2 linked regions of the Actomonas aquatica genome follow. The protein of the gene in region 1 interacts with the protein of each later gene in a pairwise test. Links are inferred from orthologs where the notes say so. Each region holds a gene or a part of one and is shown in the gene's direction. Other genes may lie near its edges.

Region 1 (7,181 bases):
ACGCCGCCGCCAACGATTTTGCCAAAGCAACGAAGCTGCACCGCAAGCTGTATCCGCTGTTCAAGGCGCTCTTCGTCGAACCCAACCCGGTGCCGGTGAAGGAAGCGATGAAGCGGGCGGGCATGATCTCCTCCGCCGAGGTGCGTCTGCCGCTCTGCCCGCTATCCGCTGATGGCGACAAGGTGCTCTCCGCCGCCCTCGCCTCTCTCTGAACCCCGCAACGCTTTTCCTGCCGTGAACGCTCCTCGTGTCGTTATCGTCGGAGCGGCGGGTCGCATGGGCCAAGCCCTGCAGACCGCTGCCCAGACTCTCTCCCTGCCCGTCGCCGCCACTTTGGATGCCGGTGACGATCTCGCCGCCGGCATCGCCCAGGGCGACGTCGTGGTCGACTTCAGTTTCCACGCCGCCACCGCCGAAGTCGTGCGCCTCGCCGTCGCCCAAAAGAAGGGTCTCGTCATTGGCACCACCGGCCACAGCGCCGAAGCCAAAGCCGAACTCACCGCCGCGGCCGCCGCCGTGCCCACCGTCTGGGCCGGCAACTACTCCGTCGGCGTGAACCTGCTCTACGCCCTCACCCGTCGCGCCGCCTCTGTCCTGGGCGCCGACTACGACGCCGAGGTCGTCGAGATGCACCATCGCTTCAAAAAAGATGCCCCCAGCGGCACCGCCGCGCGTCTGCTCGAGATCATTCTCGAGGAGCGCAAACTCACCGCCGACGCCCTCCGCCATGGTCGTGAAGGCATCACCGGTGAACGCACCGACTCCGAGGTGGGCATCCACTCCCTGCGCGGCGGTGATGTGGTGGGCGAACACACGGCGATGTTTGCCGCCTTGGGCGAACGCCTGGAGCTCACCCACAAGGCCACCGATCGCGGCATCTTTGCCCGCGGCGCCCTGCGCGCGGCCCAGTGGGTCGTCGACCAGCAACCCGGCGTTTACGACATGCAGCACGTGCTCGGCCTGCAGTAACCACCTTTTCGATACGTCGTCCTGCTCCCCCCCCTGATGATCACTTACCTCACCGGCACTCTCACTGAAGCGACGCCGCTCCGCGCGGTGGTGGAACTCAACGGCATCGGCTACGAAGTCCACGTGCCCGTGACGACCGCCGAGCGCCTGCCGCAGACCGGCAACTCCGTGAAGCTGCACACCCACGTGGTGTATCGGGAGGACTCCCAAACCCTCTACGGTTTTGCTACGACGGAGGACCGGGACTTTTTCTGCATGCTCATCGAACACGTGAGTGGCGTTGGCCCCAAGGTTGCCCTGAGCATCATGAGCCGGCTCTCGCTGCCGCTGTTGGAGAGCGCCATTCGCGAGGGTGACGTGACTACCCTCTCGAAGTGCCCCGGCATCGGCAAAAAGACCGCCGAGCGCCTCGTGGTCGAGCTGCGCAACCGTCTCGGCGCAGCCAGTTCCGCCCCGTCGCCGGTAGCTGGCGACGGCAAAGCCGGTGGCCCCGACGGCGCGCCTGGCAGCGGCGCCGTGACCGACGCGATCGCGGCTCTTACCGTGCTCGGCTACAAAACGGCCGACGCCGACAAAGCCGTGCGTCGCGCACTGGTCGCACTCGGGGGCGCGCCCTCGACTGAAGCGCTCATCAAAAAGGCGCTCGGTCGCTAAGCCCGGTCGAGCCGGCCCACAAAAAAGCCACGCCGCGAGGGGCGTGGCTTTTTGGCAGAGGGGACAGACCCGGAGCTCAGCGCTGGAACTGAAAAGCGGCGGATTCCGAAAGCGGCGGCGTGTCATCCAACCCCGGATACGGGGAGGCAAACGCCGGCAGGTTACGCACCTCCATAGGCGCGGCGGTGCGGAATTCCAAGGAGTCGGCCTGCACCGGACGAATGGGCTCAAAGGTCACTTGAGACATCCAAGCGAACGGATCGTCACGATTGGCGGAATCGGCGATGCGGAGACCCGGGCGAGCGTTGTTCTCGTCGCGCGAGAGCACCAGCACCGTGCGATAGTCGGAATTGTCGTTGGCGGCGAAGGCCGGGGCGGCGGAATCGTCGATGCCGACTGGGGCGGTAGCGGGCGCGGACGCCATGCTCGGTGCAGCGGCTTCTACCGGGGACACTCCGTCGTTTTGCGCGGTTTGCACCGTGCCGGTGTAGACGGCAAAAGCGGCGACGGCTGCGGCCATACCACTCAAGGCGCCCCACCCCCAACTGGAGCGTGACTGGCGACGCACCACGACCTCGGTCTGCGGAGCGCGCGGCGCTTCGGCCGGGAAATCGAGCACCTCGGCCTCCTCTTCGGGCTGTTGGGCCGCTGCGATGATGGCGTCGATCTTCGGTTTGGGCGCAGTGCGCGCCTCCGAGACCAGCAGGTGTTCACAGGCCCGCTCGATCTTGCAATATTGCGCGTAGATGCGCTGTCGCTGCGGATCGGCGGCAATCGCCTCCTCAATTTCCTGGATCTCTGGACCGGCGAGTTCGCGGTCGATGTAGAGATTAAGCAGTTCGATGAATCGTTCGTCGTTCATTGAAAATCCTCCCCGAGTTTGCTGCGCAGGCTCTCTCGAGCGCGCGCGATGCGGCTTTTGACCGTGCCGATGGAGATATCGAGAATCTCGGCGATCTCTTCGTAGGTCAGGTTCTTTACGTTGCGTAGAATGAGTATCTCCCGGTGTTTCGGGCTCAGCTTTTCCATGCCAGTGGCAATGTTGTCGACCAGCTCCTGGGTAACCGTGGCGTCTTCGGGGGTCTCGGCCTCGGTTACGAAAATCTCGGACAACGGAGTGCTGTTGTCGTCCCCCACCGGTTGGTCGAAGGAGATGGTCTTGTCGCGTTTGCGACGCCACCAATACCAGTAGCGGTTGCGCGCCAAGTTGGTCGCGATCTGGTAGAGCCAAGTGGAGAAGGCGGAGTCACCGCGGAAATTGACCAAACCGCGATGGGCGCGGATGAACGCATCCTGCGTGACTTCCTCGGCATCTTGCGGATTGCGCAAGAGCTGATGCACCATCGCGTAGATCCGATCCCAGTAACGGCTCACCATCTCCTCGAACGCGGACTGGTCCCCGTTCTTAAAACGGAGCACGAGCGCGTGATCGAGGGCAACTTCTTGGGCTTTGTTGACAGACATGGACTTAGGCTCGTTTGGACGCGCGTCAGTCTCGTTTGTTCCCGTTGTGCTCATCGGATTCTAAGCAATTTTTTGCGCTGAGCCGCGGAAGCCCGTTGGGCGGTGAATCTTCTGCATGAAGATGGGAGCATGAGGTCAGGTAAAAAATTTCTTGCTAAACCCCGGACTGGTAAACGTATTGCCAACCCTCCCTCGGCAACGGGTTGATAGCTCAATCGGTAGAGCAGTTGACTTTTAATCAATAGGTTCAGGGTTCGAGTCCCTGTCAACCCACCACCGAACCGGCGGAAGAAGGGCCCTCTTTGGGCTGTTTGGCCTCCTGACTTTGCGGGTCGCGGATTTCGTAAGCTTCGCTGATGCGATTGCTTTACGATTGCGTAATTCCTACCAGCTGCACTGTTACGTTCTGAAATCCCCTATGAAACGCCTGATCATCATTGAAGACCAAACTGCGATCCGCGAGATGCTGGTCGAGATTCTCCGCACCGAACCAGGCTACGACTTGGTTGGGGAAAGTGGAGACGGTCACAATGCCTTGGCCCTGTGTGCGGAGAAAAAACCCGATTTGCTGGTGCTTGACGCCAAGCTCCCCGGCCTGAACGGAGTGGATTTGCTCCGCCGGGTGGTTAAGCAGCTCCCCGCCATCCGCGTGCTGGTGTTCTCGGGTTACGAAAATCCGGTGCTCGTGCGTGAGATGCTCGAAGCGGGTGCCCACGGCTTCGTCGAAAAGACGGCTGGCTTGGTGGAGTTTAAGAAGGGCCTCGAGACCGTCGCCAACGGCGGCACCTATTTCGGCCCGGCCGTCGCTTCCCTCCTGCGCAACGTCGTCGCCAATCCCGCCGCCAGCTCGACCGCCGACTTTCTGACCGACCGCGAACGCGAGATCCTCCAGCTCGTCGCCGAGAGCCACAGCACCAAGGAGATCGCGCTCAAGCTCGGTATTAGCGTGAAGACGGTGGACAACCATCGCACCAACCTGATGCGTAAGTTGAACCTCCACGACGTCGCCAGCCTCACGCGCTACGCGGTGGAAATCGGACTCATCGAGTCCAAGACGACGCTCTGAGCGAAGCCTATCCCACGAATTTCCGGAAAGACCGCCTGCCCTGGGCGGTCTTTTTTTGCGCCCCAGCAAATGGCTCGCCGCTCAGTCCGCGGCGGCGAGACATTGAAGCCATCGTCGCTCCAACAGGTTCAACACGGCCTCACTATCGCCCAGCAACGGCGTAAACTTTACCCGCAGATCCGGACGCCCGGCCTGCTGCAAAGCTTCTGCGCAGATCTCCCGAATGTCTCCACCCGGTCCGGCATGACGCCCCGGCTGCAGAAATTGGAGCGCGATCACGATTTCGGAGACGGCCGGATTCCGGGCAAGCTCACTCAGCGCCGTCTCCAGCAGCGGTTCGTTAAAGGCATAGGCGGGTCCGGAGCGCCGCTCCATCGATGCCGCCGTCACACTCGCCACACGGCCATGTAACGCACAAGCCAGCTCGAGCGCGATGGCGTTGCGCACTTCGGTCACCGCCGAACGCGGGCTGCCATGGTCCACCAGGATCACGTGTCGCGCCGTCGGTTCGGCGGACGACTCCACCGCCCGGACTTGCGCCGCCAAAGCTTCGGCGACGAGACGCGCCGAGTCATCCTCACGCTGCACCAAACATCCGGCCTGCCGCACCTCCAACAACGGGAACCGTTCCCGCAACGCAGCCAGTCGCTCCGGCACATAGTCGACCAGCGCCGCGCTCGGGCCGAAGAACAACGGCAACACCATCGCTTCGCGTCCACCCGCTTCAGCGAACCGAGCGACCGCAGGCTCCAAGAGTTCCGCCGGACGACAGTTCAGTGCGTCCGCATCGACGCCGCTCGAGTGCAGCAGCGACACCGGCTTCACCGCGATGGCCACGCGTTCCTGCAAACGCAGCGCGACTTGCCGCAATCCCAGCGTCGAGGCCGCACGCAGCGAGCCATTATCGAACAGAAAACAGATTGAGGGGTCGAAGTCTGCCACGCTGCCGTTAAATAACTTGCGGACGTAAAATCGATAACCGATAAGTCAAAACACTGCCCCCTTTCCCGTCACATGTCCGTATTTGCCAAGAAATTTCTCCTCGTCCTCACCGTCGCAACCCTTGCTCTCACGGGCTGCACCAAAAAGCCCGTCCGTCCGGACCCCAGCGCCACCGCGATGGGCATGCAGGGCGCTGGCGGAGGTGCTGGCTACGGTGATTCCCTGCTGAATCAGGGCATCGACACCGGCTTGGATCCCTTGCTCGACGGTTCGGCCAGCGGCTTGGAAATGCGTGGCGGTGACGGCTACTACGAGGACGACCAAATGATCAAAGGTCTGCTGGAGCCGGTCTACTTCGACTTTGACCAGAGCGGCATCAAGACCTCCGAGCGCATCAAGCTCGAGGCCGCCATCGATTACCTTAACGCCAACCCGCAGCATCGCCTCCTCCTCGAAGGTCACTGCGACTGGAAGGGCACCGCCGAATACAACCTCGGTCTCGGTGATCGCCGAGCCGGCTCGGCCCGCCAATTCCTCGAGACCGCCGGTGTCGCCGCTTCCCGCCTCGAGACCGCTTCCAAGGGTGACCTCGAAGCCGTCGAGAACGCCAGCGACAGCCAGATGGCGCAAGACCGCCGCGTGGAGCTCATCATCCTGAAGCTCTGAGGCAGAGCCTCCCTCTCCTTCCCTTTTAAACGAAAGCCCGGTCCAATTCGGACCGGGCTTTTTGTTGGAGTGAATTGTAGCCGGGGTCGATGACCCCGGGAACGCGTCGGATAGGCCAAGACCGGGCTCAACGAGCCCGGCTACAGCCGAATGGCTGACGATCGAACTAGCCGTGCGCCAGTTTGCGCAGCACCGACTGGCTGACCTTCATGCCGCGCTCCATGACCTTCAGGTTAAAGGACTCGTTGGGCGCGTGCAGGTTGTCCTCGGGCAGGAACAAACCGAACATCACCGAATCGAGGCCAAGCACGCGCTTAATGTCCGCGATGATCGGCACACTGCCGCCTTCTCGCAGATACAGCGGCGGCTTGCCGAAGACCTCGGTCACGGCCGCATCCGTGGCGCGAAACGCGTCGGCCAGCACCGGCGATTGATCAGCCGGGGTATTCGGGCGATCCGGCGGCACCACGACGTAGGGGCTGCCGCTGTGCTGATCGATGATGCGGTAGGTCACGTCCTTGGGCATCCGCTCCTCAATGGTTTTGTAGAGCAGCGCGCGAATCTTTTCAGGCTCCTGATTGGAGACGAGACGGCAGCTCACCTTCACCATCGCCTTGCTCGGGATGACGGTCTTGGAGCCCTCGCCCTGGTAACCACCGCCGATGCCGTTGAAGTCCAACGTCGGCATGAAACGGATGGCCTCGAACGGGCCAAACCCTTCCACCGTGTAGAAGTCGGGGATGCCGAGGAACTGTTTATACGCCTCGGTATCGCTGCCGTATTTCTTGAGCTCGTCGCGCTCCCACTGTTCGACATCGAGCACGTCGTCGTAGAAGCCCGGCACGTTCACGCGGCCATCGGCCGTGTGCAGCGACGCGCAGAACTCGGTGAGCGCCTGAATCGGATTGCGCAACACACCGCCGTGCAGGCCGGAGTGCAGGTCCGACTTCGCCGTGGTGACTTCGAGGTCGAAGAGCACCAAACCGCGCAGGCCGCAGGTGATTACGACTTGATCGGCCGACGGGATGCCGGTGTCGGAAAGGAACACCAGATCGGCTTCGGCGAGGCGCTCCTGGTATTGCTCCAAAAACTTCGGGAAGCTCGGGCTGCCCATCTCCTCTTCGCCTTCCACCATGAAGGTGATGCGCAGCGGCAGATCAGGTTCCTTCTCAAGCAAAGCCGCGACTGCGGCGATGTGGGTCATGAGCGGACCTTTGTTATCCGCTGCGCCGCGACCGTAGAGGCGGTCACCGCGTTGTTCGGGTTCGAACGCTTCGGTTTCCCAAAGCTCCAGCGGATCGGCCGGCTGCACATCGTAGTGGCCGTAGATGATGACGTGCGGCCATTCCGGGTCTCCGCCACGGCTGGCCAAAATGATGGGATGCAGGTCGGTCTTCACGACCTCGACTTCAAAACCGAT
Region 2 (7,059 bases), 1.5 Mb from region 1 along the record:
GACGGGCAGTCGAGGTGGGCGAGGATGGCGTAGTGACCGGGGTGCTCGATGGCGAAGTTGAGCGTGATGAAACCATCGCTGCCGGTCGGTGCGGCTTCGGGACTGGCGGCACCGTCGACCGGGGTCACGTAGGCGCCGCCGGAGGCTTGGGGATCATGGGCGGCGGTCCAATCGGCGCCGATGGTGCCGGACTCGGCTTCGAGGGTGAGGGTGTGTTCACCGTCGCGGGGCGTGAAGGTCGGCGTGTCGGTGCCCCACCAGGCGGTCCAGGCGGCGGCGTCGACGTCGGGGAAGGGGTGGCGGGCGATGGTCGTATCCGCGGTTTCGATACCGAGGAGGAATTTGTCGACGAAGGCGGCGACCTCGGGGTGTTGGCTTTCGGGCACCTGGCAGTGTGGGTGACCACCGACGATGGAGAAGCCAAAACGATCGGAGATGCCGAAGGTGTCCCAGACGCGTTGGGCGGCGCGGAGGGAGACGTAGCCAGATTCTTCGGCGAGCCATTCGTAGTCGGTGTTGCCGAGCACGAAGAGGGCGCGGGGGGCGACGAGGGCCATCAGTTCGTGGTGGTCGATGGGATGGCGGGAAACGGCGGCGCCGGAGAACTGGCGCATGCTCTCTTTGAACCAGGCGTAGTTGGTGCGGCCGAGTTTTTCGACTTCACCGAGGGTTTCGGAGACACGCCAGGCGGCGGCGCCGCCGCCACCGGGTTCCTGGGCGATGGTGAGGGCGATGCGTTCGTCGAGGGCGCCGGCGAAGAGAGCCATTTTGCCGGCAAAGGAACAGCCGCTGACGGCGAGGCGGGAGAGGTCGATGGGGAGTTGGTCCTGAACGAGTTCGAGGCCGTCGATGATGCGACTGACGCCCCAGGGCCATGCGGCGTAGGCGCCCATCTCGATTTGGTCGGGGTAGAGGCGGTTGATCGGTTCTTCGCCGCGGGTCTGGGTGTGCGACATCACCTGCGTGAAATCGAAGCCGATCTGGGCTACGTTGCGTGCGGAGAAGATTTCGGGCGGCAGGCTGCCGGTCGGGCGAAAGATGCCGATGATGGCGGGGAAGGGACCATCGCCCGCGGGCAGGGTGATGGCGGCGGTGAGGGTGAGAGTTTCGCCGTTGGCGGTGACGTGGACGGTGAGGGTGCCGTCGGCGTAGCTGGCGGTGATGTCGGCGGGGCGGGCGGGTTTGGCGCCGATCTCGTAGTGCTCGAGTTCGGCTTTGATTTCGGCGCGGCGGCGGGCCCAGTCGGCGAAGTCGGTGGAGCGGCCGCTGCCGTCGGACCAAGCGAAAGGATCGGGCAGGGGATGGACGACGGGCAGGTCGGCGAAGGCGGGGAGCGGGGGCGCGGGGAAGTGGGCGCCGGTGTCTTCGACGTCGTAGACGAGCGGCGGGGGTGTGGGGGTGGAGGGTTGTGCGGCGGTGCAGGCGAGCGCGGTGCAGCAGGCGACGAAGAGGAGGCGGGCGGTGCGAGGGGCGGGGGCGGGGGCACTCATGGGTGGAGTGCAGCGTAGGTGGAGCGCAATTGGCGGGAAGCGGGAAACCGGGAAGGTCGGGTGGGTTGCGTTGAACGATGACGTGTTGGGTTGTGGTGAGCGGCGATGTGGTCTCTAAGGCCTAGCGCATATGCATTTGGAACCATGGCAGTGGGTGATGGCGTTGACGGCCGCGATGTTCATCGGGTTGTCGAAAACCGCGATTGGCGGGCTGGGCATGGTGTCGGTGGTGTTGTTTGCGAACTTCGTGTTTCCGGAAGCGGCCAAAGCATCGAGTGGCTTCGTGCTGCCCTTGTTGATCTGTGGCGACGTGGTGGCGGTGAAGTCCTACCGGGCTCACACGCAGTGGCAGCATTTGGGGCGGCTGTTCCCATGGGCGGGGCTGGGCATCCTCGGTGGTTGGCTGGCGATGGGGCGGATCGATAATCGGCAGGCGAGTTTGTTGATCGGCGGCATCGTGATTGTCATGGTCGCGATTCACCTGTGGCGGCGGCGGAGTAAAGCGACGGCGAAGGGCCCGGGCGGCGAGGAGGTGGAGATGGGTTATGCGTTTGCGGCCTTCATCGGGGTGATGGCGGGGGTCACGACGCTGGTGGCGAACGCGGCGGGGCCGCTGATGGCGATTTACCTGCTATCGATGCGGCTGCCGAAGATGGAATTTATGGGCACGGGGGCGGTGTTCTTCTTTCTGATCAACTGCTTCAAGGTGCCGTTTATGGTGAACCTGGAGCTGATCACGTGGGAGAGCGCGAAGGGTAACCTGCTGCTGGCGCCGGCGGTGTTCGTGGGGGCGTTGATCGGGCGCAAGATCCTGCCGAAGATCGATCAGCGGCTGTTCGAAAACCTGGCCTTGTGGGCGAGCGCACTGGCGGGGATGAAGCTGTTGTTTTGAGGCGAGTCGGGAGGACTTTTTTTTAACCACGGATGCTCCGAAGGCGCACAAGTGGACACAGATAAACACAGATGGGATCGGGGGAAAAATCGTGTGCATCGGAGCGCATTCGTGGTTCAAAGGTTCTGAACTGATATGGCGCGAATGACGGTGCGAGATATGTGGGCGGCGAAACTGGCAGGCAAAGAGGTGCCGGCGGCTTCGGCGCGGCCAGCCCGGGCGGGGGCGACGCCGCGGGCGCTGCCGAATATGCAACGCACACCTTTTGCCGGGCAGGTGTTGGGGGTCGACCCGTCGTTGCGGGGGACGGGTTTGGCGTTGATCGAGTTTAACGGCGGCGGACGGCAGCCGGTGATGCTGCGCTGCGAGACGGTGAAGATCAGTCCGAAGGTGCCGATGCCGGACGCGCTGGCGGAGATTCACCGCTCGGTGGAGCGCTTCCTGAAGGATTTTCAGGTGCGGCACGTGGCGCTGGAGCAGACGATTTACGTGCAGAATTTTCAGACCGCGCAGATTCTGGGCGCGGCGCGCGGGGCGGCGATCACAGCGGCGGCGTTGCGAGAGTTGCCGGTGTTTGAGTATCCGCCGCTGCGGGTGAAGCAGGCGGTGGTGGGCATCGGTCGGGCGAGCAAGGAGCAGATGGCAGGCACGGTCATGAGCCTGCTGGGGCATGGGCGCACGCTGGCGCCCGACGAGGCCGATGCGGCGGGCGTGGCGCTCTGTCATGCCTTCACGTGGCGCGAGTGAAAAAAGGCGTGAACCTCTTCAGGGGAGGTGGGTCTGTGTCGATGTAAGTGACAAAGCCGACCGCTCCACTCGTATCTCAGCCACAAATACCACACACCACCCAGGTTGAAGGATTTCGAGGGACGCGGTCGGCTCTTGCTTTTACTCGGCCGGAGGGAGGCCGGAGGTAATTCTCAAGGCTACTTAGGTGGCGGATATATTTTGCGTCAGCACACGAGTGTGGGGGCGGATGCCCCTCCGCTCAGCTGAGAAATATTTCTTATTTCCTCGGACGGCGAGCTGTGGCAAATCGATGTATGCGTCCGCAGGTTTTGCTGGTTTTTATGATGTTCCACGAGGAGTGCACCCCTATGTTGCGGGGCGTGGCCCACTACGAGCGTTCGCATCAGCCGTGGCAGGCGTATTTGGACGACGAGGCGAAAGCCAAGACCGATCTGCGCTGGCTGCGCAGCAAGCCGTGGTCGGGCGTGATCAGCCGGCATACGACGCCGGAGATGGTGGAGGAATGTCGGCGGCTGAAGATCCCGTTGGTGGATTTGAGTGATACGGAGCCGTATCCGGATGTGCCGAAGATTCGGCCGGACAATCGGGCGCTGGGGCATCTGGGGGCGGAGCATTTTATCGAGCGCGGTTTTCGGCAGGTGGCCTTTGCAGGGTTTTCCAACCACGGCTGGGCGGCGGAGCGGCGCGATGGATTTGTGGAGGCGACGCGGCTGGCGGGGGTGCGTTGTGAGGTGTTTGAGGTCGACTATCCGGGCGACCTGACGCCGACCTGGGATGAGGCGCAGACCAAGGCTTTGGCGGATTGGGTGAAGGGGTTGCCGAAGCCGGTGGGGGTGATGTGCTGCAACGACATGCAGGCGCTGCAGATGATGGCGGCGTGTCAGGCGGCCGATTTGTTGGTGCCGGAGGAAGTGGCGGTGCTCGGGGCCAACAATGATGCGATTCGCTGCGAGTTGTCGTTTCCGCCGCTGTCGAGTGTGGCGACGGATCCGTTCCAGTCGGGCTTTCGGGCGGCGGAGTTGTTGGATCAGCTCATGACGGGGGGAGACGTAGCGTCGGCGGAGGTGCGGATCGATCCGCGCGGAGTGGTGGCGCGGCAGTCGAGTGACGTGTTGGCGGTGAATGACCGCAACGTGGCGGCGGCGTTGAGCTACATTCGCGAGCACGCGTGTTCCGGGCTCACGGTGGACCAGGTGCTGCGGCATGCGGCGGCGTCGCGGAGTCAGTTGGAGAAGAAGTTTCGCAAGTTCTTCGGGCGGTCGCCGCAGGCGGAGATTCGGCGGGTGCAGGTGGAGCGCATCAAACAGCTGTTGGTGGAGACGGAGTATCCGTTGAAGCGCATCGCGGAGCTGGCGGGGTTTGAGCACGTTGAATACATGAGTGTGGTCTTTAAACGCATCACGCTGATCACGCCGGGCGAATACCGGCGGCGACACCAGGAAGGACCGAAGCGGGCGTGAGGTGGCGGCGGCAGCAAACCCGTCGGTCGATGCGAGGTCACAACTCGACGCATTCTACGCTTCCTCTGGGGCTTGATTCCGGCAGGATCCGGGGTTCCCGTTTTTGACCGCCCTCCATGCCTCGCTCTGACGAAGATCCCGCCACCTTGATTGATCCGGATGATGATGCCGCGGTCTCTGCACGTGAGAAGCCGATGGGGTTCTTCGAGCATTTGGAGGAGTTGCGCTGGACGCTGGTGAAGAGCGCGATCGCGTTCACGGTGTGTGCGGTGCTGGTGGGCGTGTTCCTGAAGGAATTTAACCACGTGCTGATGCTGCCGCTGGAGTGGGTGCAGCAGGAGAGTGACGCGATCCAACTGGATCTGGGCACGGTGAGCGTGATGGAGAGTTTTACGGTGGTGATCCAGATGTGCTTCATCGGCGGCCTGGTGCTCTCGGCGCCGTTCATTTTGTTTTTTGTCGGGCAGTTCGTCGCCCCGGCGCTGCATGAGAAAGAGTTGAAACTGGTGACGCCGGGCTGTGCAGCGGCGTTTGTGCTCTTCCTGCTCGGGGTGGCGTTCAGTTTCTTCCTGCTGGTGCCGGGAACGATGAAGGTGTCGATCGGGCTCAACGAGTTGTTTGGCTTCACCATGCGATGGACGCCGGGTTCGTATTACGGGACCTTGATCTGGCTGTGCCTCGGCGTGGGCGCGGCGTTTGAATTTCCGCTGCTGATCGTGTTGTTGGTCTACCTCGGATTGGTGACCAGTGATAAGCTGCGCAGTTGGTGGCGGCACTCGCTGGTGCTGTGCTTTGTGGTGGCGGCGATCGTCACGCCGACGCCGGATCCGATCAACCAGTCGATCCTGGCGGGGTCGTTGTATGCACTCTACTGGATCGCCATCGTGGCGGCGCGACGCGTGGAGAAGAAGCAAGCGGAAGCGGCGGAGTAAGCCGTCCGACGGAGGCGGTGAGGTAAGCGCGGCCGGCGATGAGGCAGGGCCTTCAGCCTGAGTTTTTAACCACGGATCCTCCGTCGCTCTACGAGCTATGGCGGACAAGTGGACACGGATGGCTTACGCCTCCGCCAAGGCTTCGGCGCACAAGTCGCCTACCGGCTACGCACCGGAACGGATTTTACAGAAGGCAACGAAGGTAAGGAAGGAGCATAGAGGGCACCGAGTCGCTCCTACGAGGTTGTCGGGCGTAAAGCCCGACCCACATCATACGGAGTTTTCCTTCGTTTTCCTCTGCTCGCCCGCCTTTGGAGGGTTTCCTCCTGTAAAAATTCGGAGGATGGGGCGCCGTGATGACCTACTCGGGTTGGCGGAGTTTCGCTACGAGGTCGGGGTGGGCTTCGAGGTGGGCGGTGAGGCGGCCGAGGGCGGCGAACGTCTCGGGGCTCACGTGATGTTCCATGCCTTCCACATCGTGGGAAATGACGTCGGCGTCGAGGCCGAGCAGGCCAAGGAACTGGGTGAGCAGCTCGTGGCGGTGGGCGATGTGGGCGGCGACGGCCTGGCCGGTTTCGGTGAGCACCATGCCGCGGTATTTTTCGTATTTCACGAGGCCCTCGGCATCGAGGCGCTGGACCATCGTGGAGACACTCGCTTGGGAAATCTTGAGCTCGGCCGCGATGTCCACGACGCGGGCGTAACCCTTGGTCTGGATGAGTTCACTGATCCGCTCGAGGTAGTCCTCGACGGCGGAGGTGGTGCGGGGGAGAGAGGAGGGGCGAGCGGGGACAGCCACGACGCAAATCAAAGCCGCGTGGCGACGCGGTGAAAGTTAAAACCCTCCGAGGTCTGACGCCAGGAGGCGATCAGGCGCAGAATCAGCTGCGGCTGTTGAGGACCTTCTGGTAGCGGGCGACCATGCGCAGCATCCAGAGGGCGAGCCAGAAGGTGCCGGACATGCAGGCGGCGGTGCCGATGGACCAGAGGTTGATCATCACCGGGTCGTTCGACGGCACGTGGCTGGGCAGCCAGCGGAAGGCGAAGAGGCAGAAGAACGCGCCAACGGCGACGATATCGACGAGGAAGTCGGACTTGCGGACGAATTTGACTTCGGACTGGGCCATGGTGTGCAGAGGGAGGCGAGGTGGAGCGGGGTTGTCGAATTCTTTTTCGCGCGATGCGATGCGATGCGAGATGCGAGATGCGAGATGCGGGATGCGCGTAACGTGATGCGTGATGCGGGTTGTGATGGGCGAGGCGGGAGTTCTATCGCGGATCCTGTATCCCGAATCCCGAATCCCGCATCGCGTATCCCGCCTCAGGCCCCGTAGGCGCGGGCGGCGGTGGAGGCGGGGGGCGGCTTCGGCGCGACGGTGGGTTGGGGGCGCTGGAGGCTGCCGCGCAGGAGGAGTTGTTCGTTTTCGCGGGAAAGGTGGAGGGTCTGCAGGATGCGCTCGCGGAGACGGGCGACCTCGGCGCGGGCGTCGGAGGTGAGGTGGTTGGGGCGGTATTCCTGCAGGGCGGGGAGCACG

The links.
Region 2: the proteins of ruvA (region 1) and K1X11_RS07980 interact in binary tests that used the Escherichia coli proteins (3 or more experiments, as listed by UniProt). The link is inferred for Actomonas aquatica from one-to-one orthologs.

The regions. Positions count from the first base shown.
Region 1 is NZ_CP139781.1:567,258-574,438, reverse strand. The notes cover bases 1-2,814. They hold ruvA (Holliday junction branch migration protein RuvA), read left to right. Parts: upstream 1-1,005; coding sequence 1,006-1,623; downstream 1,624-2,814. Other genes in these bases: K1X11_RS02270 (RNA polymerase sigma factor), read right to left, coding at 2,482-2,814; K1X11_RS02275 (anti-sigma factor), read right to left, coding at 1,700-2,485; dapB (4-hydroxy-tetrahydrodipicolinate reductase), read left to right, coding at 235-969; dapA (4-hydroxy-tetrahydrodipicolinate synthase), read left to right, coding at 1-212. In the rest of the region: more of K1X11_RS02270, read right to left, coding at 2,815-3,087; K1X11_RS02260 (response regulator), read left to right, coding at 3,506-4,153; K1X11_RS02255 (sirohydrochlorin chelatase), read right to left, coding at 4,235-5,095; K1X11_RS02250 (OmpA family protein), read left to right, coding at 5,168-5,761; K1X11_RS02245 (M20/M25/M40 family metallo-hydrolase), read right to left, coding at 5,928-7,181. UniProt on the Escherichia coli protein: The RuvA-RuvB-RuvC complex processes Holliday junction (HJ) DNA during genetic recombination and DNA repair.
Region 2 is NZ_CP139781.1:2,061,399-2,068,457, reverse strand. The notes cover bases 1,689-4,380. They hold K1X11_RS07980 (crossover junction endodeoxyribonuclease RuvC), read left to right. Parts: upstream 1,689-2,631; coding sequence 2,632-3,129; downstream 3,130-4,380. Other genes in these bases: K1X11_RS07975 (XylR family transcriptional regulator), read left to right, coding at 3,453-4,380; K1X11_RS07985 (sulfite exporter TauE/SafE family protein), read left to right, coding at 1,689-2,382. Outside these bases: K1X11_RS07990 (glucuronyl esterase domain-containing protein), read right to left, coding at 1-1,490; more of K1X11_RS07985, read left to right, coding at 1,648-1,688; more of K1X11_RS07975, read left to right, coding at 4,381-4,592; twin-arginine translocase subunit TatC, read left to right, coding at 4,709-5,524; transcriptional regulator MntR, read right to left, coding at 5,886-6,323; K1X11_RS07960 (hypothetical protein), read right to left, coding at 6,406-6,651; K1X11_RS07955 (hypothetical protein), read right to left, coding at 6,846-7,059.